4 regions of the Agrobacterium sp. 22-221-1 genome follow, and region 1 is predicted to be linked to each of the others. Evidence: predicted binding sites of a transcription regulator. Region 1 holds the regulator's gene; each other region holds the start of a gene.
What was found. Region 1 encodes PhoB, which activates phosphate uptake and scavenging genes when phosphate is short. Its sites were predicted from a motif close to TGTCATNNANCTGTCAT; they were not measured.
Positions count from the first base shown of each region.

Region 2: a site for PhoB is predicted at 3,891-3,907, ahead of ACQZ5N_RS13350 (DUF1045 domain-containing protein). Genes of this name have one in related genera too.
Region 3: a site for PhoB is predicted at 2,615-2,631, ahead of ACQZ5N_RS00830 (bifunctional 2',3'-cyclic-nucleotide 2'-phosphodiesterase/3'-nucleotidase). Genes of this name have one in related genera too.
Region 4: a site for PhoB is predicted at 4,448-4,464, ahead of ACQZ5N_RS01210 (esterase-like activity of phytase family protein). Genes of this name have one in related genera too.

Region 1 is NZ_JBNWCL010000026.1:37,159-43,088, reverse strand. Features, by position in the region: gene argF (ornithine carbamoyltransferase) at 1-736, opposite strand, end outside; gene ACQZ5N_RS24830 (acetylornithine transaminase) at 794-1,993, opposite strand; gene ACQZ5N_RS24825 (GcrA family cell cycle regulator) at 2,425-2,958, shown strand; gene phoB (phosphate regulon transcriptional regulator PhoB) at 3,340-4,023, opposite strand; gene phoU (phosphate signaling complex protein PhoU) at 4,054-4,779, opposite strand; gene pstB (phosphate ABC transporter ATP-binding protein PstB) at 4,876-5,691, opposite strand; gene pstA (phosphate ABC transporter permease PstA) at 5,706-5,930, opposite strand, start outside.
Region 2 is NZ_JBNWCL010000007.1:207,257-213,186, forward strand. Features, by position in the region: gene phnC (phosphonate ABC transporter ATP-binding protein) at 1-328, shown strand, start outside; gene phnD (phosphonate ABC transporter substrate-binding protein) at 414-1,319, shown strand; gene phnE (phosphonate ABC transporter, permease protein PhnE) at 1,392-2,378, shown strand; gene phnE (phosphonate ABC transporter, permease protein PhnE) at 2,378-3,727, shown strand; gene ACQZ5N_RS13350 (DUF1045 domain-containing protein) at 4,000-4,698, shown strand; gene ACQZ5N_RS13355 (alpha-D-ribose 1-methylphosphonate 5-triphosphate diphosphatase) at 4,695-5,831, shown strand; gene phnN (phosphonate metabolism protein/1,5-bisphosphokinase (PRPP-forming) PhnN) at 5,828-5,930, shown strand, end outside.
Region 3 is NZ_JBNWCL010000001.1:172,863-178,792, forward strand. Features, by position in the region: gene ACQZ5N_RS00825 (DUF2087 domain-containing protein) at 1-375, shown strand, start outside; gene ACQZ5N_RS00830 (bifunctional 2',3'-cyclic-nucleotide 2'-phosphodiesterase/3'-nucleotidase) at 548-2,536, opposite strand; gene ACQZ5N_RS00835 (PilZ domain-containing protein) at 2,743-3,078, opposite strand; gene ACQZ5N_RS00840 (DUF1203 domain-containing protein) at 3,176-3,643, opposite strand; gene ACQZ5N_RS00845 (DUF4344 domain-containing metallopeptidase) at 3,808-4,695, shown strand; partial or broken gene ACQZ5N_RS00850 (DNA-binding protein) at 4,750-4,902, shown strand; gene sseA (3-mercaptopyruvate sulfurtransferase) at 5,086-5,930, opposite strand, start outside.
Region 4 is NZ_JBNWCL010000001.1:238,510-244,439, reverse strand. Features, by position in the region: gene ACQZ5N_RS01240 (NuoB/complex I 20 kDa subunit family protein) at 1-29, opposite strand, end outside; gene ACQZ5N_RS01235 (NADH-quinone oxidoreductase subunit A) at 20-385, opposite strand; tRNA gene ACQZ5N_RS01230 (tRNA-Asp) at 822-898, opposite strand; tRNA gene ACQZ5N_RS01225 (tRNA-Asp) at 938-1,014, opposite strand; tRNA gene ACQZ5N_RS01220 (tRNA-Val) at 1,460-1,535, shown strand; gene ACQZ5N_RS01215 (hypothetical protein) at 1,855-1,992, shown strand; gene ACQZ5N_RS01210 (esterase-like activity of phytase family protein) at 2,199-4,397, opposite strand; gene hupB (DNA-binding protein HupB) at 4,751-5,026, opposite strand; gene lon (endopeptidase La) at 5,315-5,930, opposite strand, start outside.

The DNA.
Region 1 (5,930 bases):
TCACCTGATAGGGCTGGAAGATGTTGTGGCCGCGCGCCTTGTGTTCCTGGTTCATGGACACCCAGGTATCGGTGACGACGCAGTCCGCACCCGCAACGGCCTTGTCGGCGTCGTGGCACAGCATGATCTCGCCGCCATTGTTGCGCGCCCAGTTCAGGAACTTGTCATGCGGTTCGGAGCCCATCGGCACGGCCATCGTCATGCGGTAACCGAAACGGGCTGAGCCCTCCACGAAGGAATGCAGGACGTTATTGCCGTCGCCCGTCCAGGCAATGGTCTTGCCTTTGACCGGGCCGCGATGTTCCTCGAAGGTCATGATATCCGCCATGATCTGGCAGGGATGCGTGTCATCCGTCAGGGCGTTGATGACCGGCACGGTCGCGTGTTCAGCAAGCTCCAGCAGGCGCGAATGATCCGTCGTGCGGATCATGATGGCGTCGACATAACGTGACAGCACCTTGGCCGTATCGCCGATCGTTTCGGCACGGCCGAGCTGCATTTCCGTACCGGAGAGGAAAAGCGTCTCGCCACCGAGCTGGCGCATGCCGACATCGAAGGAGACGCGGGTACGGGTGGAGGGCTTTTCGAAGATCATAGCCAGCATCTTGCCGGCAAGCGGCTTTTCCGCCGTTCCGGCCTTGGTGGCGGCCTTGCGTGCGCGGGCATCGTCGAGAATTGCCCGCAGGTCCTGCGAGCTGACGGCCGACAGGTCCAGAAAATGTTTAGGTGAAGCCATTTCAAACTGTCCCATGCTCGCGAGCCTCGGGGAAGAGGCCCGCCCTTTATTGTTTCCTCAGGCGATTTTTGCCTGTTTCGCTGTCAGGGAAGCGGCGGCCGCTTCCACGCGTGACAGACCCTCGCGGGCCTCTTCCGCGGTGGTGACGAGCGGCGGCAGAAGACGGATGACGTTGTCGCCCGCCGGCACACCCAGCAGATGCTCGGCGCGCATGGCCTGCAACAGCTCGCCCGATGGAACCTTGGCCTTGATGCCGAGAAGCAGGCCTTCGCCACGAATTTCCTCGATAACGTCAGGATAACGATCCTTCAGCGAAGCAAGGCCCTGGCGGAAGACCAGCGCGACATCACGGACCTTTTCCAGAAAGCCCTCGGAGAGGACGACATCGAGCACGGCATTGCCAACAGCCATGGCCAGCGGGTTACCGCCATAGGTGGTGCCATGCACGCCCGCCGTCATGCCGGAAGCGGCATCCGCCGTCGCAAGGCAGGCACCGAGCGGGAAACCGCCGCCGATACCCTTGGCAACCGCCATGATATCCGGTGCAACGCCCGTCTGCTCATAGGCAAAGAGCTTGCCCGTACGGCCAACGCCGGTCTGGACCTCATCGAAAATCAGTAGCATGCCATGCTCATCGCAGAGCGACCGCAGCAGCTGCAGGAATTCCTTGGCTGGTGCGCGAATGCCGCCCTCACCCTGAATGGGCTCGATCAGAAGCGCGGCCGTCTCGGCCGTGATGGCGGCTTTCAGCGCATCGACGTCACCGAAGGGCACCTGGTCGAAACCTTCGACCTTGGGGCCGAAACCTTCGAGATATTTCTGCTGGCCGCCGGCGGCAATCGTCGCCAGCGTGCGGCCATGGAAGGCGCCTTCGAAAGTGACAATCCGGAATTTCTCCGGATGCCCCTTGGAATAATGATAACGGCGGGCGGTCTTGATCGCGCATTCCAGCGCTTCCGCCCCGGAATTGGTGAAGAAGACCTTGTCTGCGAATGTCGCTTCCGTCAGGCGCTTTGCAAGCTTTTCCTGGCCCGGTACTTCATAAAGGTTCGAGACGTGCCAGACCTTCTCGGCCTGGGTCTTGATCGCCTCCACGAGGTGCGGATGGGCGTGGCCCAGCGAGTTGACCGCGACGCCGGCCGCAAAATCCAGATATCGTTCGCCGTTTTCCGTGAACAGCCAGACGCCCTCGCCTCGCTCGAAGCGCAGGGGGGCTCTTGCAAACGTATCGAACAATGGCGCGGCGGCTTCGGCCATGGCTGTATCACTCCTTGCGCGGATGCGCTGTCAGACGGTTGTCAATAGGCTTCCGGGGTTATCCCTTGCCTGAAAATCAAAAATGCCGCCTCGCGGCGGCAGGGGCACTATTGTCACTTCGCCTGCCGATGTCAACAAAAGTCCGCGTTTCCCGGGCTTCTCAAGCCCTAGTAGGTGGCGGCAGACGAGGCCCAAGGTGTTGCCTTTCAGACTCAACTCGCCAGCAAGTTGGGGAAAACCGGAAAATCGATTCGAGATGATTCCCACGACTCTTGCCACGGAGTCTGCGTGGCACTAGGTTAATCGCTAATTACTAGACTGCATTGCGGCGGAACTAGTCACCAAAAATCAGGCAGAAACCACGCTCGCGGCACGCCCGCGAGGCGGAGAAGGATTCTGCCGACATTATACGCGACAAGCGGAGAAGCGGCATGAACTGGACAGACGAACGGGTCGAAAAACTCAAGAAATTGTGGTCCGAGGGGCTTAGCGCCAGCCAGATAGCAGCACAGCTGGGCGGTGTGAGCCGCAATGCCGTCATCGGCAAGGTCCATCGCCTCAACCTGCCGGGACGCGTGAAGGCCGGCGGCCCGGTTACGTCGGCGCGTTCCGCGCCCAAGCGCACCGCCGCCCCTGCCCCGCGCGCGACGAATTTCGCGACCCGCGTCAGCGCAGCACCTGCACGCGCCTTGAACCGTTCGAGCGCGGCGACGGCGCTGCACGAGGAGATCGATATCGAGACTGCCGAAGTTCTCGATTACGTTCCCTCCAAAAATGTCGTTACACCGATTTCCCGCCGCCTGACGCTGACGGAACTGACGGAGCGCACCTGCAAGTGGCCGGTCGGCGATCCGCTGAAGGATGATTTCCATTTCTGCGGTTGTGAAGCACTGGAATCTTCGCCCTATTGCAAGTTCCATGCAAAGCTTGCCTACCAGCCGGTAAGCGAGCGTCGCAAGGCTTGAGTGTTGCGGCACGCATTCGACACTCAAAAACTACGGGCCTTCGGGCCCGTTTTTTTATGGCAAAACGCAAGGTGGTTCCGGAATAGAGCGCACGCTGTCTAAGAGGCGCTCCCAATCCCTGTTCTCGCGCATTCTCCGGATGTAAAACCGCGATGCGCCCTTGCGGCAAATGTTCTGAATTTGTCGGCGACGTGCCGCGCCCTTCCTCCTGTCAGGTTTCACCGCGCAATCCGGCTTTCAGCAGACCGTCTGTCACCTTCAAAAGAACAAGGATACGCGTTTGCGGAAGGTTCAAAATCGAAAGGCCCGACACCGTTCCGGTCTCGGGCCTTCTGATTTTTGGGGAATTTATCCCAGGTGAAACCATCGGTTTCGGTTTTCTCAGGCTTCCATTGAATATCCGGCGCCGCGCACGGTGCGGATGACATCCTGCATATGCGAAAAATTGAGCGCCTTGCGCAGGCGTCCGACATGCACGTCGACGGTGCGCTCATCCACATAGATATCGTGACCCCAGACGCCATCCAGCAATTGTGAGCGGGAAAACACCCGGCCGGGAGAGGTCATCAGGAATTCCAGCAGGCGGAATTCCGTCGGGCCGAGGCGCACTTCGCGGCTCTTGCGGTGAACGCGATGGGTCTCGCGATCCAGTTCGATATCCCCGCATTTCAGCACCGAAGACAGAACCTCGGGGCGGGCCCGGCGCAGCATCGCCTTGACGCGGGCCATGAGTTCCGGCGTCGAGAACGGCTTGACGACATAATCGTCGGCGCCGGTGGCAAGACCGCGAACCCTTTCGCTTTCCTCGCCGCGCGCCGTCAGCATGATGATGGGCAGGCGCTCGGTTTCCGGCCGCATCCTGAGCCGACGGCACAGTTCGATACCGGAAACGCCGGGAAGCATCCAATCCAGGATAAGAAGGTCCGGAATACGCTCCTGCAGCCTGATTTCTGCCTCGTCTCCACGGGGTATCGTGTCGACGTCATATCCCTCAGCCTCGAGATTGTAACGAAGCAGGACGCTCAGCGCTTCCTCGTCTTCCACAACTGCAATCTTGGGCACCATATACTAACTCCGCAAGCCGCTGCCTGTCTGTTACTCGGTCACCGAACCGAGGGTGTTGGAACTGTCGTCCTTCGGACGCTCGCCTTCCGGCTGGCTGCCGGTGGTCATGTAATAGATCGTCTCGGCGATATTGGTGGCGTGGTCGCCGATACGCTCGATGTTCTTGGCGCAGAACAGAAGATGCGTGCAGGTGGTGATATTGCGCGGATCTTCCATCATGTAGGTCAAAAGCTCACGGAAGAGCGACGTGTACATGGCGTCGATTTCCTCGTCGCGCTCGCGAATGGCATTGGCCTTCTCGGCGGAACGCGTGGAATAGACGTCCAGCACTTCCTTGAGCTGTACCAGCGCCAGTTCCGACAGGTGCTCGATGCCGCGGGCGAGCTTGCGCGGCACGCCGGTGCCGGCAACCGCGATGACGCGCTTGGCGGTGTTCTTGCCAAGGTCGCCGACGCGCTCAAGGTCAGCGGCGATACGCAGGGTGCCGATGATCTCGCGAAGGTCGGCCGCCATCGGCTGGCGTTTGGCGATGGTTACGATGGCCTTGTCGCCGATCTCGCGCTCGGCGTGGTCGAGGATCGCATCGTCGGAAATGACCTTCTGGGCAAGCGCGGCATCGGAATTGACGAGCGCACGCACGGCGTCGGCGCACATCTGCTCCGCAAGACCGCCCATTTCGGCGATGCGGCGAGTCAGAAACTTCAATTCATCGTCATAAACGGAAACGATGTGCGAATGGGTCGTTGTCTGTGTCATGGTCTAGTCCTCCGGCTTGGCCTGCATGCGCGTACCCGGAAGCGGGCACGGCAGAAGCACCAGTCTTGTTCGGTTTCGATAAAGCGTCGGCCGGGATCAGCCGAAGCGGCCCATGATGTAATCCTGCGTGCGCTGGTCGTCCGGATTGGTGAACATCTTGTCGGTTTCGTTTTCCTCGACAAGATGACCAAGATGGAACATGGCCGTGCGCTGGGAAACACGCGCCGCCTGCTGCATGGAGTGCGTGACGATGACGATGGTGTAATTGGTGCGCAGCTCGTGGATCAATTCTTCGACCTTTGCGGTCGCAATCGGGTCGAGAGCCGAGCAGGGCTCGTCCATCAGGATCACTTCCGGGCTGACGGCAACCGCGCGTGCGATGCACAGACGCTGCTGCTGACCGCCGGAAAGACCGGTGCCGGATTCGTGCAGACGATCCTTAACCTCGTTCCAGAGACCCGCCTTCTGCAGGCTCTGCTCGACGATCTGGTCCATATCCGCCTTGTTGCGGCCGAGACCGTGGATGCGCGGACCGTAGGAAATGTTTTCGTAGATCGACTTCGGGAAGGGGTTCGGCTTCTGGAACACCATGCCGACGCGGGCGCGCAATTCCACGACGTCAATCGCCTGATCGTAAATATCGTCGGTGTCGAGCGTGATCTTGCCGGTGACCCGGCAACCGTCGATCGTGTCGTTCATACGGTTCAGGGTACGCAGGAAGGTGGATTTGCCGCAGCCGGACGGGCCGATAAGCGCGGTCACCGTATTTTCCCGAACGTTGAGGTTCACGTCGTAAAGCGCGCGCTTTTCGCCGTAATAAACCGAAACGTCCTTGCCGATCATCTTGTATGAGACTTCATTCATTTTCTTGTCCAGCGCCTTCTCAACTGCTGCTTCCGACAACATGTTCATTGCTCAAGCTCCCTCTACCAGCGCCGTTCGAAGCGGCGACGCAACAGGATTGCGCCAACATTCATGACGATGAGGAACAGAAGCAGGATGATGATAGCGCCGGATGTCCTTTCGACAAAGGCGCGCTCGGCTTCGTTCGCCCACATGTAAATCTGCACCGGCAGGGCCGTGGACGGATCCATCGGCGTTGTCGGGTAATTCGCAACGAATGCCACCATGCCGATCAAGAGCAGCGGCGC
Region 2 (5,930 bases), on a different contig from region 1:
GCTGAACGCCAAGATCGTGATGGACGCGCTGCGCGACATCAACGAACGCGAAGGCATTACGGTTATTACCAACCTGCATACGCTGGATACGGCACGCAATTATTGCGAACGCATCATCGGCATGTCTCAGGGCCGCGTCGTCTTCGACGGAACCCCTACTGAGCTGACGGCTGCGGCCGTCACGGAGATCTACGGAACCGATTCTCAAGGGTCCGGCATCGACGAGACCATGACCTCGACCAGCATCAATATTCCCGGCGCGCAGCTTCCTGCGCGTCCGGTGCACCAATCTGCCGGCCCCGAACCGCTCGCTCTCGCCGGGCTCTGAGGAACCGCTCAGCATCGTTTGCGCCCGCGTCAAGGGCCGATACTTCACAACAAACTCCGGCTCGCCGGGAAACAGGAGAAAGTCCATGTTGAAGAAAGTCCTTCTTTCGGCAGTCGCGCTTGGCGTTCTGGCCGGTTCCGCCATGGCTCAGGACGTCAAGGTTCTGCGCATCGGTCTCGACGGCTCTGAAAACGAAGCCGACCAGATCCGCAACACCAAGTGCGTTGCCGATGGCCTGAAGGCCGCGACCGGCGTTGCCGAAGTTCAGGTTTTCCCGTCGCCGGACTATAACGGCGTCATCCAGGGTCTTCTCGGCGGCACCATCGACATCGCTTCCATGGGCGCGTCCTCCTACGCCAAGATCGCTCTGGCCGACCCCAAGGCTGTCGACCCGATCCTGACCTATACGGGTTCTGACGGTTCCAGCGGTTATTACACCATCATGGTTGCCCGCAAGGACAGCGGCATCAAGAAGCTGGCCGACGCCAAGGGCAAGAAGATCGGCTTCGCCGACCCGGATTCCACCTCCGGCTTCCTCGTTCCGAACGTGGCGATCCCGAAGGAAACCGGCACGCCGATCAAGGAATATTTCTCTGAAACCGGCTTCGGCGGCGGCCATGAGAACCTCGTTCTCGCCGTTCTCGACAAGAAGTTCGACGTTGGCACCACCTTCGGTTCGGGCGTCGGCAAGTGGGAAGAAGGCTACTCGGGCGGCAACCTTCACCAGATGGTCAAGAAGGGCAACCTCGACATGGACGATATCGTCGAAGTCTGGAAGTCGCCGCTGATCCCGAACGGCCCGCTGATGGTCACCAACAAGCTCGGCGACAGCATGAAGCAGAAGGTTGAAGACTACTTCATGGAACTGCCCAAGAAGGACCTCGCCTGCTTCCAGGCCTACACGCAGGGCAAGAACACCGCCTACATCAAGGTCGATCCGTCCTTCTACCAGACGATCATCGACGCCCGTAAGTCCGTTATCGGCGGCTGATCCTGACTGAATGTTCTGAAAGCGGCGGTGCCCTATGGCATCGCCGCTTTTTGCCAATAAAGGAAAAGCGGCATGGCGACCACACTGCAACAGGGTACCCTCACGCCCGAGGGATTGAGCGCATCGTCCCGAACGGTCATGCGTCATTATCAACAGCAGCTTGCGACGCGGCGGATCTATACCGTCATTTCGCTCGTGGTCTTTCTAGTCATTCTCGCGGCATCGCTGAATTTTGCCAACGAAGCAAATTCAGGCAAGTTCTTCGAGCGCCTGCCATATTTCTTCGATTTTCTGAAAACGTTTGTGCCGGATAGCCCGCTTGAAATCTTCCGTGCGATGTTCGATCTGCCGTCGCCCTATGACAATGGCTCGATGAAGTACAATTACGTCGCGGATCGCGTCTATGTCACCGACAGCTTTTACATCCCGCATTTCATTTACCAGCTGATCATCACCCTTAACATCGCATTGGTCTCGACGATCATCGGCACAAGCTTTGCCTTCGTGCTCTGCTTCTTCGCCTCTACCAACCTTGTCGGCGCCGGCCTCGTGCGCTGGGTGGTGCGCCGGGTGATGGAAGTGCTGCGCGCTTTTCCGGAAATCGTCGTCGCCGGGCTACTCACCGCCATCCTGTCGATCGGTCCGATAGCGGCGATCATCGCGATTTCGGTCCACACGATCGGCGCTCTGGGCAAGCTGTTCTTCGAAGTGGTGGAAAATGCCGACATGAAGCCCGATGAAGGCCTGCGCGCCGCGGGCGCCAACTGGCTGGAGCGGGTGCGATTCGCCATCGTGCCGCAGGTTCTGCCCAATTTCGTGTCCTATGCGCTGCTGCGCGCCGAAATCAACGTGCGCGCCTCCACCATCATCGGTGCTGTGGGCGGCGGCGGCATCGGCGAGGTCTTCCGGCTTTCGATCGGTAACGATCATGCGTCGAAGACCTATGCCATCATCATCCTTCTGCTGATCACCATCATCGCCGTCGACCAGTTTTCCAGCTGGCTGCGTCGCAGGCTGATCGGCCATCAATCCTTCGAATTCGGACGGGGAGCGGCCTGATGTCGACCAGCTTCATTCTCAACACCGCCGACCGCGAGAGATTGACGGCCGCGCATCCGCAAGTGTTCAACCGCAGTTTCATGCAGCGATATGGTCTGCTCGTCGGCCTTCTCACTGTCACCGTTTATCTCATCGGCTGCTTTTTCTTCTTCAATGTCGGTCCGGCCTTCATGCAGGGCCGATGGGATCGTGCCTCGAGCTATATTCAGGACTGGTATTCCTGGCGCGCCCAGCCGCGCCTGCGTTTCGAAGACGGCAAGGTGGAGCCGCAATGGTCCAGCCGCGGGCAATATCCGGTTGATACAAAGATCGACTGGCTGCAGCCCCTGCCGGGCGGTGGCTACAGCGTCGTTTATGCGGGCCTGGAAAACCGCCTCGACGTGACCCCGACCCGGGTGGATGTCTATGTCGACGGCAAGAATTATCCCGTCATCATCAATGGAGAACAGGCCCGGGCATCCGAGGATGTGCCGCAGGAAATCCAGCAGGACGGCAACAAGGTTCTCGTGCATTTTGGTTTTGCCGGTCAGGCAGAAATCCGCACCAGTCAGGTCTATGTCCAGCGTCGGTTCCTCGGATGGGCGAATTTCCTGTTCGACACCAAATCGGAATTCTGGGGCAAGGGCTACGATGAACTCGCCGCTCTCGCGCTGTGGGGAGAAAGGCTCGATCCCGAGCGCTCCAATATCGGCCACATGGTGGATGATTTCCTCGACAACAGCGTCTGGCAACATGCCGATATTCTTTCCAAGCTGATGCAGACGCTGGTCATGGCCTTTGTGGGCACGCTGTTCGGCACGCTCGTCGCCCTGCCGCTCGCCTTCATCGCCGCGCGCAACATCACCGCCAACAGGGCCGCAAACTGGGGCATGAAGCGGCTATTCGACTTCCTGCGTTCCATCGACATGCTGATCTGGGCGCTGTTCTTCACCCGCAGCTTCGGGCCCGGACCGATCCCCGGCATTGCCGCGATCTTCTTCACCGATACCGGAGCGCTCGGCAAGGTCTATGCCGAGGCTCTGGAAAATGTCGACGACAAGCAGCGCGAGGGTGTCAAATCGGTCGGCGCTTCCCCGATTGCGGTCAACCGCTTCGGTGTGCTGCCGCAGGTCCTGCCGGTCTTCATTTCGCAGTCACTCTATTTCTGGGAAAGCAACACCCGCTCCGCCACCATCATCGGCGCGGTGGGCGCTGGCGGCATCGGCCTGAAACTGCTGGAAGCGATGGGCACCAATGCCGACTGGGACAAGGTCGCCTATATGGTCCTGCTTATTCTCTTCGTCGTTTTCCTATTCGACCACATCTCCAATTCGCTGCGTTCACGCCTGATCGGCAAAACACAACACTAGGTCTGAAGGGATGGAATGACTAACCTCGTAACGATGTTCGTCATCTCCGCCAGGCACCCGCGCAGTCCCGATTTATGCCGGCCGTATCCCGTCATCATGTCCGACTGTGTCTTCAGCACATTCGGAAGGGTTACCGCATTTCCAATGCGCTTTTTTCCCTCGGCATCATCATTCTGTCACGGAAACCAATTACCTCGCACTCCTGACCTTGCGGGAAGCCGGCGAGTCACGCCAAATAGCTTCTCATCCCTGGTCTCCCATGACACTGAAGAGTGCTTGCCGTGCGCTATGCCATCTATTTTTCTCCGGCTAAAGATCACCCGTTGACTGAGGCGGCGTCACGCTGGCTGGGCCGCGACGCATTTTCCGGCACGCTGCATGACGACCACGACGACTATGCCGACATGACGGAGGAGCCCCGCCGTTACGGTTTCCACGCGACCCTGAAGGCTCCTTTCGAACTTGCCGAAAAATATAGCGAGGCGGAGCTGCTCGCGGCTTTCGAAGATTTCGCGGCCAGCCAGTCCACCTTCGAAATTCCGCGTGTCGTCGTCAGTGCGCTCGGGCCTTTTTTCGCACTGGTCCCGGACCGCACCTATCAGCCGCTGCAGGATTTTGCCGCCGAGATCGTCGATCATTTCGACCGGTTTCGCGCGCCGCTGTCCGAGACCGATATTGCCCGTCGGCGGCCACAGATGCTGACGGAGAGCCAGCGGCAGAATCTGTCTCTCTGGGGTTATCCGCATGTCATGGATGATTTCCGTTTTCATATGACGCTGACCGGCCGCATCGACGAGAGCGAGCAGCCCGCCATGCACAAGGTGCTTTCGGCGCGGTTTTCCGAATTCACCGATCGACCCCTCAGCATTTCCGGCCTCGCCTTGTTCATTGAAGAAACGCGCGGCGCGCCCTTTACCGTTCATAGCTGGCACCCCCTTGGCCAGCCACCAAAGAAAGATGCGAACCCATGACCGAGCACGCCCTTTCCAATGCCCGTATCGTTCTGGAAGACGATATTATTCTGGGCTCCGTCCTGATCCGTGACGGCAAGATCGCCGATATCAGCGAAGGTGCTTCCAAAACCGGCGAAGACCTCGAAGGTGATTATTTGATCCCGGGTCTGGTGGAACTGCATACCGACCATCTTGAGCAGCATTATTCGCCGCGCCCCGGCGTGATCTGGGACAAGATCGCCGCCATTCAGGCCCATGACGCCCAGGTGGCCGCCTCCGGCATCACCACCGTATTCGACTGCCTCCGGCTCGGCTCGGATGAGGACGGCGGCTTCAAGAAGGGTGAAATGCGCGAAATGGCTGACGCCATCGAGGCCGCGGCGGATCAGAACCGCCTTCGTTCGGATCACCTGCTGCATCTGCGCTGTGAAGTCGCCTCCTCGGATGTGCTGGAACATTTCGGAGACTTCGAAACCGATCCGCGCGTGCGGCTGATTTCACTGATGGACCACTCCCCGGGGCAGCGCCAGTTCCAGTCGATGGATCAATATATCTTCTACTACCAGAAGAAGCGTGGGCTGAGCGACGAGGCTTTCGCCGAGTTCGTGCGGCGTCGGCAGGCGGCGTCGGCGGAATATTCCGCCAAGCACCGCGATTATCTGGCCGCCCGCTGCGCCGAGCGCGGCATTACGGTCGCAAGCCATGACGACGCCACCGAAGCGCATGTCGGCGAGGCTATCGGCCACGGCGTGAAACTGGCGGAATTCCCCACCAGCGTCGAAGCCGCAAAAGCCTCGCACAGCGCCGGCATGAGCGTGCTGATGGGTGCGCCGAACATCGTTCGCGGCAAGTCCCACTCCGGCAACATCGCCGCCCGCGACCTCGCCGAGATCGGCGTGCTGGATGTTCTTTCTTCCGACTATGTGCCCTTCAGCCTGCTCTTCGCGCCATTCCTGCTCGCCGATCAGGTAGAAGCCATCAGCCTGCCGGAAGCACTGCGCATGGTCACCGCCACACCGGCTCGCACCGTCGGCCTTCTCGATCGCGGTCGTATCGCGACGGGATTGCGGGCCGATCTGGTCCGGGTTCACCGCGAGGATGGTGTGCCGGTCGCCCGTTCCGTCTGGCGTCAGGGCAAGCGCGTGGCATGACCGACGATGGGCAGGATAGCCGGCGCGCGGCATCGCCCGGCACGATGATCGTGATTGTCGGCCCGAGCGGGGCCGGCAAGGACACGCTGATGGACTATG
Region 3 (5,930 bases), on a different contig from region 1:
GAGCCATCCGATGACAGCGGACCATCCCGGCCAGAGATGCTGCCGGCAGCTAATGAGGGCAGGGTGCTGAAGACCGTTCGTGTCTTCGACGCCGCCGGCCGGCTGATGCAATGGCCGGCCCGCCGCTCCCAGCAGGAACTGTGCCTCTGGTATCTATGGGCGAGAATTCCCGCCGGGCGGAGCTTTTCAGAGCGCGAATTCAGCAGCGTTCTGGATAGTCTGCACCTGTTCGGGGATGCGGCCATGCTGAGGCGCGACATGGTCGGCCTGAGGCTCATCCGCCGTAACCGTGACGGCAGCGATTATCGGCGTATCGAGCAGAAACCGCCATTGGAACTGCCGCTTCTGCTGCGAGCGCTCGGTGGGCGCGATTGAGGTGATAGCCCTCGGTATCGCCGATAGTTTCCATCAAACTCGACGTCATCCTCGGGCTCGTCCCGAGGATCTGCTACGAATTGATTTTGTTGACGTGGTTAGATCCTTGGGACAAGCCCAAGGATGACGGCAGAGCTTCACCCTGCCGCCAACAGCCGAAAGGCCGCAGCCCTCAAAGAACCAGACGGAACTTCGCGAAACCTTCCGCGCCGTCGCCGGCATCCTCGATCTTTGCGCCCTTGATATCGGCCGCATAGTGGCGGCCCTTGGGGCCGGTCTCGAAGATCGCCGTGGTATCGGCCACCGGCGCGAAGGACCAGTTGGCATCCGCAGACGGGTTGATGGTGCCCTGATCGATGATATAGCGCACGATCACGTCGCGGTTGGTATCGGGGGCCACGAAGATCACCTTGTCGCCGGCGATATCGGGGAATTTGCCGCCGCCGCTCGCCCGGTAATTATTGGTCGCCACCACGAATTTCTGCTCGGGATCGATCGGCTTGCCTTCAAATTGCAGGTTGACGATGCGGTTGCTGTCCGGGTTGACCGCCTTGCCGTCCTTGTCGAATTTCGCCGGTTTGGAAATGTCGATCTGATAGGTCACGCCGTCGATGACATCGAAATTATAGGACGGGAAGTCCGCATTCAGCAGCGGCGCATCCTTGGCGCCGGCCTCGACCGTATTGAACATGCCGGCCGACATTTCCAGCCAGTTCTTCACCTGCGCGCCGTTGATCAGCACCGCCTGCACCGTGTTGGGGTAGAGGTAAAGATCGGCGACGTTCTTGATGGCGATGTCACCGGCGGGGACATCGGTATAATAATCCGCACCGCCGCGACCGCCGGACTTGAAGGGGGCTGCTGCCGAAAGCACGGGCAGATCCTTATATTGCCCTTCCTTCAGCATGTCCTTGATGTACCAGGTCTGGGCATTGGAGACGATCTGCACGGAAGGGTCGTCGGCCACCAGCGCGAAATAGGAATAGAGCGGTGCGGAGGTCTTGCCGACGGGACGGCGCACATAGGCAAGGGCCGCCTCGTGATCGGTCTTGGCGGCGGCGAGGACTTCCGCCTTGTCTGTGAAATCGGCGACGACCTTGCGGTTTTCGTCGCGGTGGTAGATCGGCCGGGCTTCGGAGGTGAAGTCGACGATCTTCCAGCTCTTGCCGTCCTTTTCGAGCAGCAGGTCGATGAGGCCCATATGCGAGCCCCAGAAACCGGCCATTACCGCCGGCTTGCCCATCAGCGTGCCCTTGACGGCATCCGCACCCTCGATGCCGTCCCAGGCCTTCGGACCGGGGAAGACCAGATGCTGGTGCCCGGTGAAGATCGCGTCGATGCCTTCCACACCCGCCAGATAAAGCGAGGCGTTTTCCATGCGCTCGGTCTGGCCCTTGCCGTCGATACCGGAATGGGAAAGGGCGATGACGATATCCGCACCTTCCTCCTTCATGACCGGAACCCAGGCTTTCGCCGCCTCGACGATATCGCGCGTCTGCGCCTTACCCTCGAGGTTCTTGGAATCCCACATCATGATCTGCGGCGGCACGAAGCCGATGATGCCGACCTTGACCGGGCTCGTCACGCCGCCGCCGTCGCGGATCTGCTTTTCCAGAATGACATAGGGCTTGAAGAACAGCTCGTCGTTCTTCGGATCGGAAGCAAGCTGGCCCTTGGTGAGATTGGCGCAGACGTAAGGGAAACCCGCACCCGCCAGCGTGTTCGACATATAGTCGAGACCGTAATTGAATTCGTGGTTGCCGAGCGTGCCGCAATCGTAACCCAGCACGTTCATGGCGTTGATCACGGGGTGCTTGTCGCCGGCCTTCATGCCGCGCTCATAGGCGATATAGTCGCCGAGCGGGTTGCCCTGCAGGAAGTCGCCATTGTCCACCAGCATCGAATTTCCGGCTTCGGCGCGGATGGTGTCTATGATCGAGGCGGTGCGCGCCAGTCCCATCGTGTCGTTCGGCTTGTCGGCATAATAATCATAGGGAAAGACGTGAACATGGATATCGGTCGTTTCCATGATGCGCAGATGCGCCTGGTTGGCCGCCGCACGCGCAGCAAAAGGGTGCAGCATCACCAGCGCCGAGGAGGCTGCGATGCCGCCCAGAAGCGAACGCCGGGTAATGGGATGGAGAGCGAGAAGCGACGACATGGGAACTCCTTCGGATGAAGCTTGCTCTGTCTTGAAAATGACAGGGTAGAAGCAATCGCAGAGGAGTCCATCACCAAAATGACAGGCCCGTGACAGATGGGCCGGTTTTCAACCGTTTGATAAATTTTTTATCACGGGAGTGCGGCGCAGGTGTCGCCGCACCGGAGAATGCGCACCCTCCGTTCTGTGCATTGCCGTGCTCAGGATCAGCGGGCGAGGGTCGGTTTCACTTCTTCGTGGAAGAAGCGGAAATAGGAGGAAAGCTGCGCCAGCGTGTTGGTGGAAAGCTTGAGCTGCAGGCCGAGGCGGTTCATGTGCTGCCATTGCACGACGCCCTCGATGAAGCCCAGATCCTCACTCTGCACCTTGACCCGGCTGCCCTTGGCGGCGGCGAAAGGCCCGTCCAGCTCGAGCGCCATTCCGGTGGCGGAAAGATCGACCACACGCCCTCTGGTAGACTGGCTGAAATAATGCACGGTCGCAAAAATCCTGGTCTTGCTGCGGGGCGCGGTCCGGGTCGCCATATTGAGGTTGTTTGTCATTTTGCTGCTCAAATCAATTGTTTCCGATACCTGCATCATGGCGCGGAAAACTTGAGAGCCGTTTAGTTCTTCTCTTAAAATTGCATGTAATTGCCGATTATGCTGTGTCGATACGGCACTGATAGCAATTATTGCGGGCGGAGCGCACATGCACATAAGCGACATCCGCGCGCTCCAGAAGGTGCCGCGCGCGCGAAACGATCTCGCCTGTCGCCGTCACAGCGCCGGTGCCGTAGACGATGCGGTCATCGGCTCCATAACCGCGCACGATATAATCGGGGCTGTCCAGCATCGGCGGAATGGCCTGCGTCTGCGGGTAGCGCTCACAGGCGTCGGCATGCAGAAACACCGGGCCCGTTTCCGCATAGGGCTGCAGCGAGGGAAAGGGCCGGTAGGCGAGGATCAACATCCCTTCGCCTTCCCCGATCTGGGAAAGGCAGTGGCGGCAGGGCATGCCGCCCGGAGAAACGGCTTTCTCCGGCGGATTGCCATAGGCGTCGGCGGCTCCAGACCGGTAGGCTTCGGCTTCCTTAGCCGGCATTGCAGTGAAAACGAGATCGGTCATGGCGGAGACCTCCTTGGTTGGGATCGGCGTTGCTTCTTTGCAGCTATGGTCCCGAAACGGATCACTATCCACCCGATTCTTGACAGGCGATGCAACCAGCCCATTGCGTGACTCGTTAGCTTCGGGAATCAGTGACGCTCCTCGTTCCCGGAAGGTCTGATTTTATGTTCCGTCGTTTTCTGGCCGCCGTTCCGCTGGCTTTCGTTTCGTTGACGGCTCCGCTTGAGGCCGAGGCGCAGGTCGCCTCCGGTCTCGATGGCCTGTCCGACGAACAGCTTCAGCAGGCGGTCAATTTCGTCATCGGCAATGCGATCTTCTCGCTATATCACGAGGGCGCGCGCATGCTGATCTCGGATTTCGGAACGGCGGAGACGGCAAGTGTGCAGGCGCCGGCCGATCAACTGGCTGGCACGCTCATCCTCCAGGCCAACGAGGAATGGCTCGACACCGCGCTCGTCAATGCCACCGACAGCTGGTATCTGGCGCGTGAGGCGGAGACCTTGCCTGAGCACGAAGCCCCGGTCTTCTCCGCGCTGGTGCCCGACAGGAGCCGCGATCGCAACATGGCCTGCCTGATGGTCGGCCGTGACAAGGACGGTTATGGCGATCTGGCCGCCATGATGGGGCTCAACAATGCCGAATTCGACAAATGCGCGGCCGCCTATCCGGGCGTCGCTTCGGCCTGGGAGAATTTTCTCGCGCCCCACCGCAGCCAGACGCCTTCCAGATTCTCCGTCAGCTACGTGCCGCCGCGCGACCCGGACCTTGAGCCCTACGCCATCATGATCAGGGAATCGAAGGTTCTCGATCTCATCAGCCGCAGTTTTAGCAGCTATGGTCTGAAGGGGGACGTCAAGTTGACGGCCAAGTCCTGCGGCCGTCCCGATGTCTACTGGTCGGCGGAAAAGCGCGAGATCACCTATTGCTATGAACTCGGCAAGTTCCAGGCGGAACTGATTGCCGATCACCTGCTGAACACCGTCACGGAAGACAAGGGCGCTGCCGGCGGGCAAATCCCGACCGCCGCCGCTAATCTGGAACGGGAAATCTGAGGCCGGATTGCCGGACGCTGGCAATCTGGCTTCCCGATATGGGAGGAGAGTGCCATGCCGAAGGTTGTCGTTCGCAATTTCGCCATCTCGCTTGACGGATACGGCGCAGGGCCAGACCAGAGCCTGCAGAACCCGCTGGGTGTGAACGGCGAAGAGCTGCACCAATGGGCCTTCAAGACCCGCACCTTTCATCGCATGTTCGGCAAGTAAGGCGGCTCGACCGGGACGGACGAGGATTTTTCCGAAAAGAGCTTCGAAAATATCGGCGAGAGTCCTTTTCAGCCCAAGGACTTGGGCTGACTGGATTCCTGTGACGAGCACAGGAATGAGGGAGTGGGGACCAGACACTCCTTATCGGAGAATGGCACGCGTTGCTCTCGATGGCGCTACTCAGTTGCGCAGCGATATCTCCAGAAGCTCGGTATCGGCAAGCGGCTCCACCCAGGCCTCATAGGTGCCGACGGGCGAAAAGCCCATCATCTGGTAAAGCTGCAGCGCGCGCGGATGGTCGAGCGTGTTGGTGGTCACCGTCACCCGTTGCGGATTGTCCTGCCAGGCGGCGTAAAGCGCCTGCAACAGGAACCACTTGCCGACGCCTGCGCCGATCGCTTCTTCGAGCAGCCCGAAATAGGACAGCTCGGTCACCTCGTCGCTCGCCTTGTTCAGTTCGAAGAAACCGGCGGGCGCGCCGTTCATATAAAGAACCGTAACGCTGTTTTTCGGATCGCGCAGAATGGCGGAAAGCTCTGCATCGCTCATGCGCATGCGCTTTTGCCAGTGCCAGCGTTTCCCCACCCGCCAGTAAAGATAGCGGTAGAAATGCAGGGGAATATTGTTGACCCGCATCAGCGCCGTCTGGATGTTCACGGGGATCGGCAGGCTGACCTTCGGCGGCGCCGTCATTTCCAGCTGCGTCACATGCGCCTTCAGCGGTCCGTGCGACAATGTGGGGATTGCATCCGCCGGACCGGTAACCACCGGCGTATCCTGCAATCCGCCCCATTCCGACCATGAGCCGTCGTAAAGCGAATTATCCTTGTGACCGAGCGATTCCAGCGCCAGCGTAATGACGGCGGCAGTGACGCCCGAGCCGCAACTGGTGACGACGGGCTTAGAAAGATCGATACCGGCATCGGTCACCATCTTGCGGATGGCGGTGAGGTCCTTGAAGTGGCCGTTTTCGGAAAAGGCTGTCGCGGGCAGGCTGCGCGCGCCGGGCATGTGGCCGGAACGCA
Region 4 (5,930 bases), on a different contig from region 1:
AGCGTGGTGTTGTTCTGGCTCATGCCCATTCCAGCGCTCCCTTCTTCCACTCATAGATAAAGCCGATGGTGAGAACGATGAGGAACACCATCATCGACCAGAAACCGAACCAGCCCATCTCGCCGAAAGACACCGCCCATGGGAACAGGAAGGCGACTTCCAGATCGAATATAATGAACAGAATCGATACCAGATAAAAGCGGATATCGAACTTCATGCGGGCGTCGTCGAAGGCGTTGAAACCGCACTCGAAAGCGGAGAGCTTTTCCGGGTCCGGCGCCTTGTAGGCGACAGCGAAAGGCGCAATGAGAAGCGCCAGGCCGATGACGAGAGCGATACCGATGAAGATTGCGATCGGAATGTAGGAACTGAGGAGTTCAGTCATGGTCTCTTCCCTGCCCGGCCGGGTGCCGGACCTGCCTTTGTGACCCGAAGTCTCAAAGAGCGCACAAATATGTTGCAACGCCAAAGTCGTTAGCGCAGCCGCGCTCTCTCTGCAAGAGTTTAGGCACCATTTCAAGACACCTGCCGCATTGATTGGCAACAATATTGCCGGAATTGACGCAAATTTGGGCCACAATTCCGGCCTAAGCCCCTCAAATACAATAATAATCGATTGAACGACGCAACCGCAAAAAAGTCACACGAATTTTACGTCCGGATGGCGGTGAAGTGACGATATTCGGGAATCGAAACTTGACTAAAAAATGCAGGAAAAATCGCGTTTAAAAAGCCCGGAATCAGGTGCCGGAATCGTCAATAGGCGAGCGCGCAAACCGCGCGTCGATCTGTTTTTGAGGAGACATTTCAGGACAAAGAAATGGCGCGAGTGACGGGGCTCGAACCCGCGACCTCCGGCGTGACAGGCCGGCACTCTAACCGACTGAGCTACACCCGCGCACCACAGACATTCATCTGCGTTTTCCGAGGGACAGGATGGCGCGAGTGACGGGGCTCGAACCCGCGACCTCCGGCGTGACAGGCCGGCACTCTAACCGACTGAGCTACACCCGCATCTCCTGACGACAGGAACCAGTCCTGCCGCTCGAACCAGCCTCGGCTGTTCGATGAGCGGCTAACTACGGCGTTCGTGCGGGGGTGTCAAGCAGGTTTCACGACAAAAGAATAAGCTTCTTCATTTTGATCGGGAAAAACCGGAAGGCCTTGGAACGCGATTGCGGCAAACGCCCTGTTTTGTGGGCTTTTCCCAACGAAAACAAAAAACTTGTCCACAGCCGCAGGCTTCCGTAACGGGATTTCCACATGGTCATCAAGGCGTCCTCGGGTCTTGTCTCAGGTAAAAAGCCCGCAGTTCCCGGCTTTTTGCCCCCGCCCCCCGGCGACGGAAAATTCTCTCAGCAAAAAAAACAAAAAAACTTCACAAAAGCCCTTGCGGTTTTTTTCCGATCCGAATACATCACGGCCACCGACGCGGCGGACATGATCCGAGACACGCGAAGGGCGATTAGCTCAGTTGGTAGAGCGCCTCGTTTACACCGAGGATGTCGGGAGTTCGAGTCTCTCATCGCCCACCATTTTCCCAGAAGATTTAAATATCACCCGTCAAACCGAGATCCTTCGTGTTTGCTTTCGCGATGCGATAAGCCCTCGAGTATTCGGAATTATCGCCCCCTGCCCTTACTGCGGTCGGTAAAGCGTCGTCATGATTCCCAACCGCTGGAATCGCTTTTCTCCAGTTACACCATGCCAAATCGGCACTGCTGTTCCATATTCCGACAGCTTGACCACCCCCTGTATCAGCCCGCAACATACCGGAAAATAAGGAAGATTCAGACTTTCTAAAGAGATTTCAGGCATTGTTTGCGCACCGTTTCATGATGAACGGTTGAACTGATGGATGAAACCATGTCGATCGACGCGTTTGTAACACTCGCGCTTATTGCGCTGCCTGTTTATATTTTTTTCCGCTGGGTCCAGCAGGACTCGGAAAAACAAGATACTCCCAAAAGCAAGAATTCCCTGGGGCGGTGATCCGTTACGATCGATCCGCAGCATTTTCCCGGATGGCCTCCGGACGAAATCCTCCACAATCCGATATCGAAGCGGCAATGCCGATTTTAACGGCTTGCATCGTCAGGCATCGTGCAAGCTCGGGAAACCCGGCCAAGGAGGCCCTCGCCGTACAAAAAAGCCGGGCATAGCCCGGCTTTTCTCATTTGCGGCGCCAATCGGCTCGATCAGTTGATCGCCTTCATATTGACGGTGAAAAACAGCGTTTCGCCGGAAGAATCGTCCACGCCGTCATTGTCGGTCACGGCATAGGCCGTTCCCGCCTTGTCAAAGGCGAAGCCTTCCAGCTTGTCGACGACATAACCGTTGGTCTGGGCCTTGAGGTCGGGCAGGAAGTCATGGGCTTCCTGCTTGGCCACCAGCGGCAGTTCGCCGCCGATCTTGCCCGGCTTCAGGTCCGCGATCGCAACACGGTAGAGCTTCTTGATCTTGGCCTTGTCGCCGATCTGGTTGTCGCGCTCGACGATATAGACATAGTCGCCCTGCGCGGCGATTTCGGAGAGGCCGACCCAGCCTGCCTCGGTCTTGTCGAGCGGGTAACGCACGGCGCCCCATTCCTTGGACTTCGGATTGTAGGAGACGAGCTTGACGAAGCCCTTCTCGTCCGTGCCCCACTCACGCTGTACGGCCATCCACAGCGTCGCGTCGTCGCCCTTGCCGATCATCGTTACGCCTTCGAAACCGAAGCGGGTGTCGCCGGCGAGAAGTTCCTTCGGCAATGCGATCTCAGCCTTGATCTCGCCCTTGGCGTTGACGTTATAGAGCGCGTGCGGAACGAGCTTGGCGCTGTCGCCTTCAGAAGCCAGCCAGAAACCGCCCTTGCCGTCCAGCGTGATGCCTTCGATGTCGAGCTTCTGGGCGGCGATGCCGTCACGCTTGACGCGCAGGACGCTGGTGATGGTAGCGGGCTTTTTCGTCGCATCGATGGTGAAGATCGACGGCTGGTTGCCATAGACCGAGTCGGAGACGGCATAAAGAATGCCGGGCTTTTCGGCATCGCCGACCAGACCCGAAAGAGCGCCCCAGCCGATCGGTGCACCATCGACGGTGGCGGAAACGAGCTGCGGATAGGCTGCTTCACCTTCACCGCGTTCATAGAGCATGACATGCGAGCGGACGCCGCCGTCTTCGATCAGATCGACCTCATTGGCCGTGGCAAGGAGGTTACGCGACGGGATGGCGACAGCGCCTTCCGGCGAAACGCCTGAAGGCAGGAGCTGCGTCAGTTCCGGTTCCTTGCCGGTGTCCTTGTAGACAGCGACGACAGAGGCACGTTCGGACAGCACGAAGAAATATTTCTGGTCGCCGAAAGTCGCCGCTTCCAGACCTTCAGGCTCGATGCCCTTGGCCTTGGAGCGCTTTTCCGGATAGTGGCCGATGGCCGCAACCGCGTGTTCGAGCGAGGAGCCGGATTCATAGACGAGCTTGCCGGTCTTGTCGAAGATGGTGAAGCCACGCGAACCGCCCTGCCAGTCGCCCTCATTGGCGATGACGATACGGTCATTGTCCAGCCACTTCACGGCGTCCGGCTCGCGCTTGCGGCCTTCCTGCTTGTCGGTGAACTTCAACTGGCCATCGGTCTTCGTATCGATGCCTTCAAGATCGACCTTGCCGGCGGAGAAATGCGTCTTCACCGTGCCGGTCTTGCCGTCGAGAATGACGATATGATTGTTTTCCTGAAGCGTCAGCGCGATCTCGCCATTGGCGTTGATCGACACGAATTCCGGCTCCGGATCCTCTGGGGAAATTTCGGCAAGGCCGGTGAGTTCGATCTTCTTCAGGGTCGCGCAATCGGCAACGCCGTCCTTCAGGCCGACAGTCACCAGATAACCGGCTGGCATCTGCGGCAGGGCGCCTTCGTTCACCTCTTCATCGCGCTCGTTTTCAATGGCGATGGCGGCGAAGGTCTTGTCCGGGGAAACGGCGACGGAATCGGGCTGGCCGCCGAGATCACAGCTTGCTTCGATCTTCTTGGTAGCAATATCGACCGTCACCAGCTTGCCGGACGGCTTGGCGCGATTTTCCGACGTATTGACGCCGGCCAGGACCTTGACACCTGCGACGGCAACGGAGGTCGGCTCGCCCTCGAGCAGCAGCGCGCCGCCGGCCTTGGGAGCCTTGGCGTCGGTGATGTCGATGAAACCGATGCCGCCAAGCGGGCTGTCCGAATAGATCAGCGTCTTGCCGTCTTCGCTGGCGGTAATGATTTCAGCCGAGGTGACGGACTTGGCGTCCTTGTCCGCGGGAAGGTTTTTCGCCACCGGGAAAGATGCGATGCGGTTGAAAACCGGCTCGGCAGCGGCCGGGATGGCTGCGGACGTAAGCAGCGCAGCGGTCAAAGCCATTTGAGAAAATCGGAACGCCATTTTAATCCCCCTTGGGTCCAGAAATACCCCAAGGCTTCTGCGTTACAGACATGACAGTGGCATGACACTTCCTGACCGCTGAATCAAAAAGCCCGGCCTAGAAGGCCGGGCTTTCGTGTTTATGCCCACATTCCGCGTAGAAAAACGCCGTGTGTCCGGATGGAAGCTACACAGGCGCTTCCCTGCTTTCATTCACATCTTGACCGGGAAAACCCGGCCTGTCCGAAAAGAGCTTTTCGAAACACCGCCCGCTTTTGGCGGCGATGTGACGGCGTCAGGGCGTCAAAACATGTTTCCTCGTGAACCTGAAAAGCCGCCCGCCCGCCGCCGGGCGTTGCGGCTTTCCGGAAACCTTACGAGTTGACGGCATCCTTCAGGCCCTTGCCTGCGGAAAACTTCGGTACGTTGCGAGCCGGGATATCGACTTCAGCACCCGTGGAAGGGTTACGGCCCTTGGAGGCTTCACGACGGCTGACGGAGAAGCTGCCGAAGCCGGCCAGGCGAATGTCGCCACCGTTCTTCAGTTCGCCCTGTACAGTTTCGAATACAGCATCAACAGCGGAAGCAGCATCTGCCTTCGTGAGACCAGCCTTTTCGGCAACAGCAGAGACGAGCTCGTTCTTGTTCATGTTTCCACCCCTTTCAATGGTTTGAAACGACTCAAATTAAGCCGGCGCAGAATACGTTCGCATCCGCGCGCAGCAACCCAAAAGCGCTGGAATCGCCTGAAAAACAAGGGGTCTGCGTTTTTTTTCACAAAAAAGGCCGACATTTCTGCCGGCCTTCCACATATTCGTGCCAAATTCGCATCACTTGTGCGCAGCTTTACGCCACATGCGCCTTCAGACACCTAACACATTGAATCTATGCAGCAGCCGTCGCGAAAGGCGATTCCCGCCCCTCGCGACGATGCATTATCAATGCGCGATGGTCTGGCTGCCGTCGTCGACGCCTTCGACGGTTGCGATCACCGGCGTCTCGATGCTGCCGTCCCACTCGATGGGCTCCGGCTGGCGGATAAGGGCGTGCTTGATGACCTCGCCCATGCGCGACACCGGGATGATTTCCATCTCGTTCTTCACATTGTCCGGAATCTCCGCCAGGTCCTTGGCGTTTTCTTCCGGGATCAGCACCTTCTTGATGCCACCGCGAAGGGCCGCAAGCAGCTTTTCCTTCAAGCCGCCGATCGGCAGCACGCGACCACGAAGCGTGATCTCGCCCGTCATCGCCACATCCTTCGAGACCGGGATGCCGGTCATGATGGAGACGATGGCGGTGGCCATGGCAACACCGGCGGACGGTCCGTCCTTCGGGGTTGCCCCTTCCGGAACGTGCACGTGGATGTCGCTCTTGTCGAAGCGCGGCGGCTCGATGCCGAAGTCCACGGCGCGCGAACGGACATAGGATGCCGCCGCCGAAATGGATTCCTTCATCACTTCCTTGAGGTTGCCGGTAACCGTCATGCGGCCCTTGCCCGGCATCATCACGCCTTCGATGGTGAGCAACTCACCGCCAACTTCCGTCCAGGCAAGA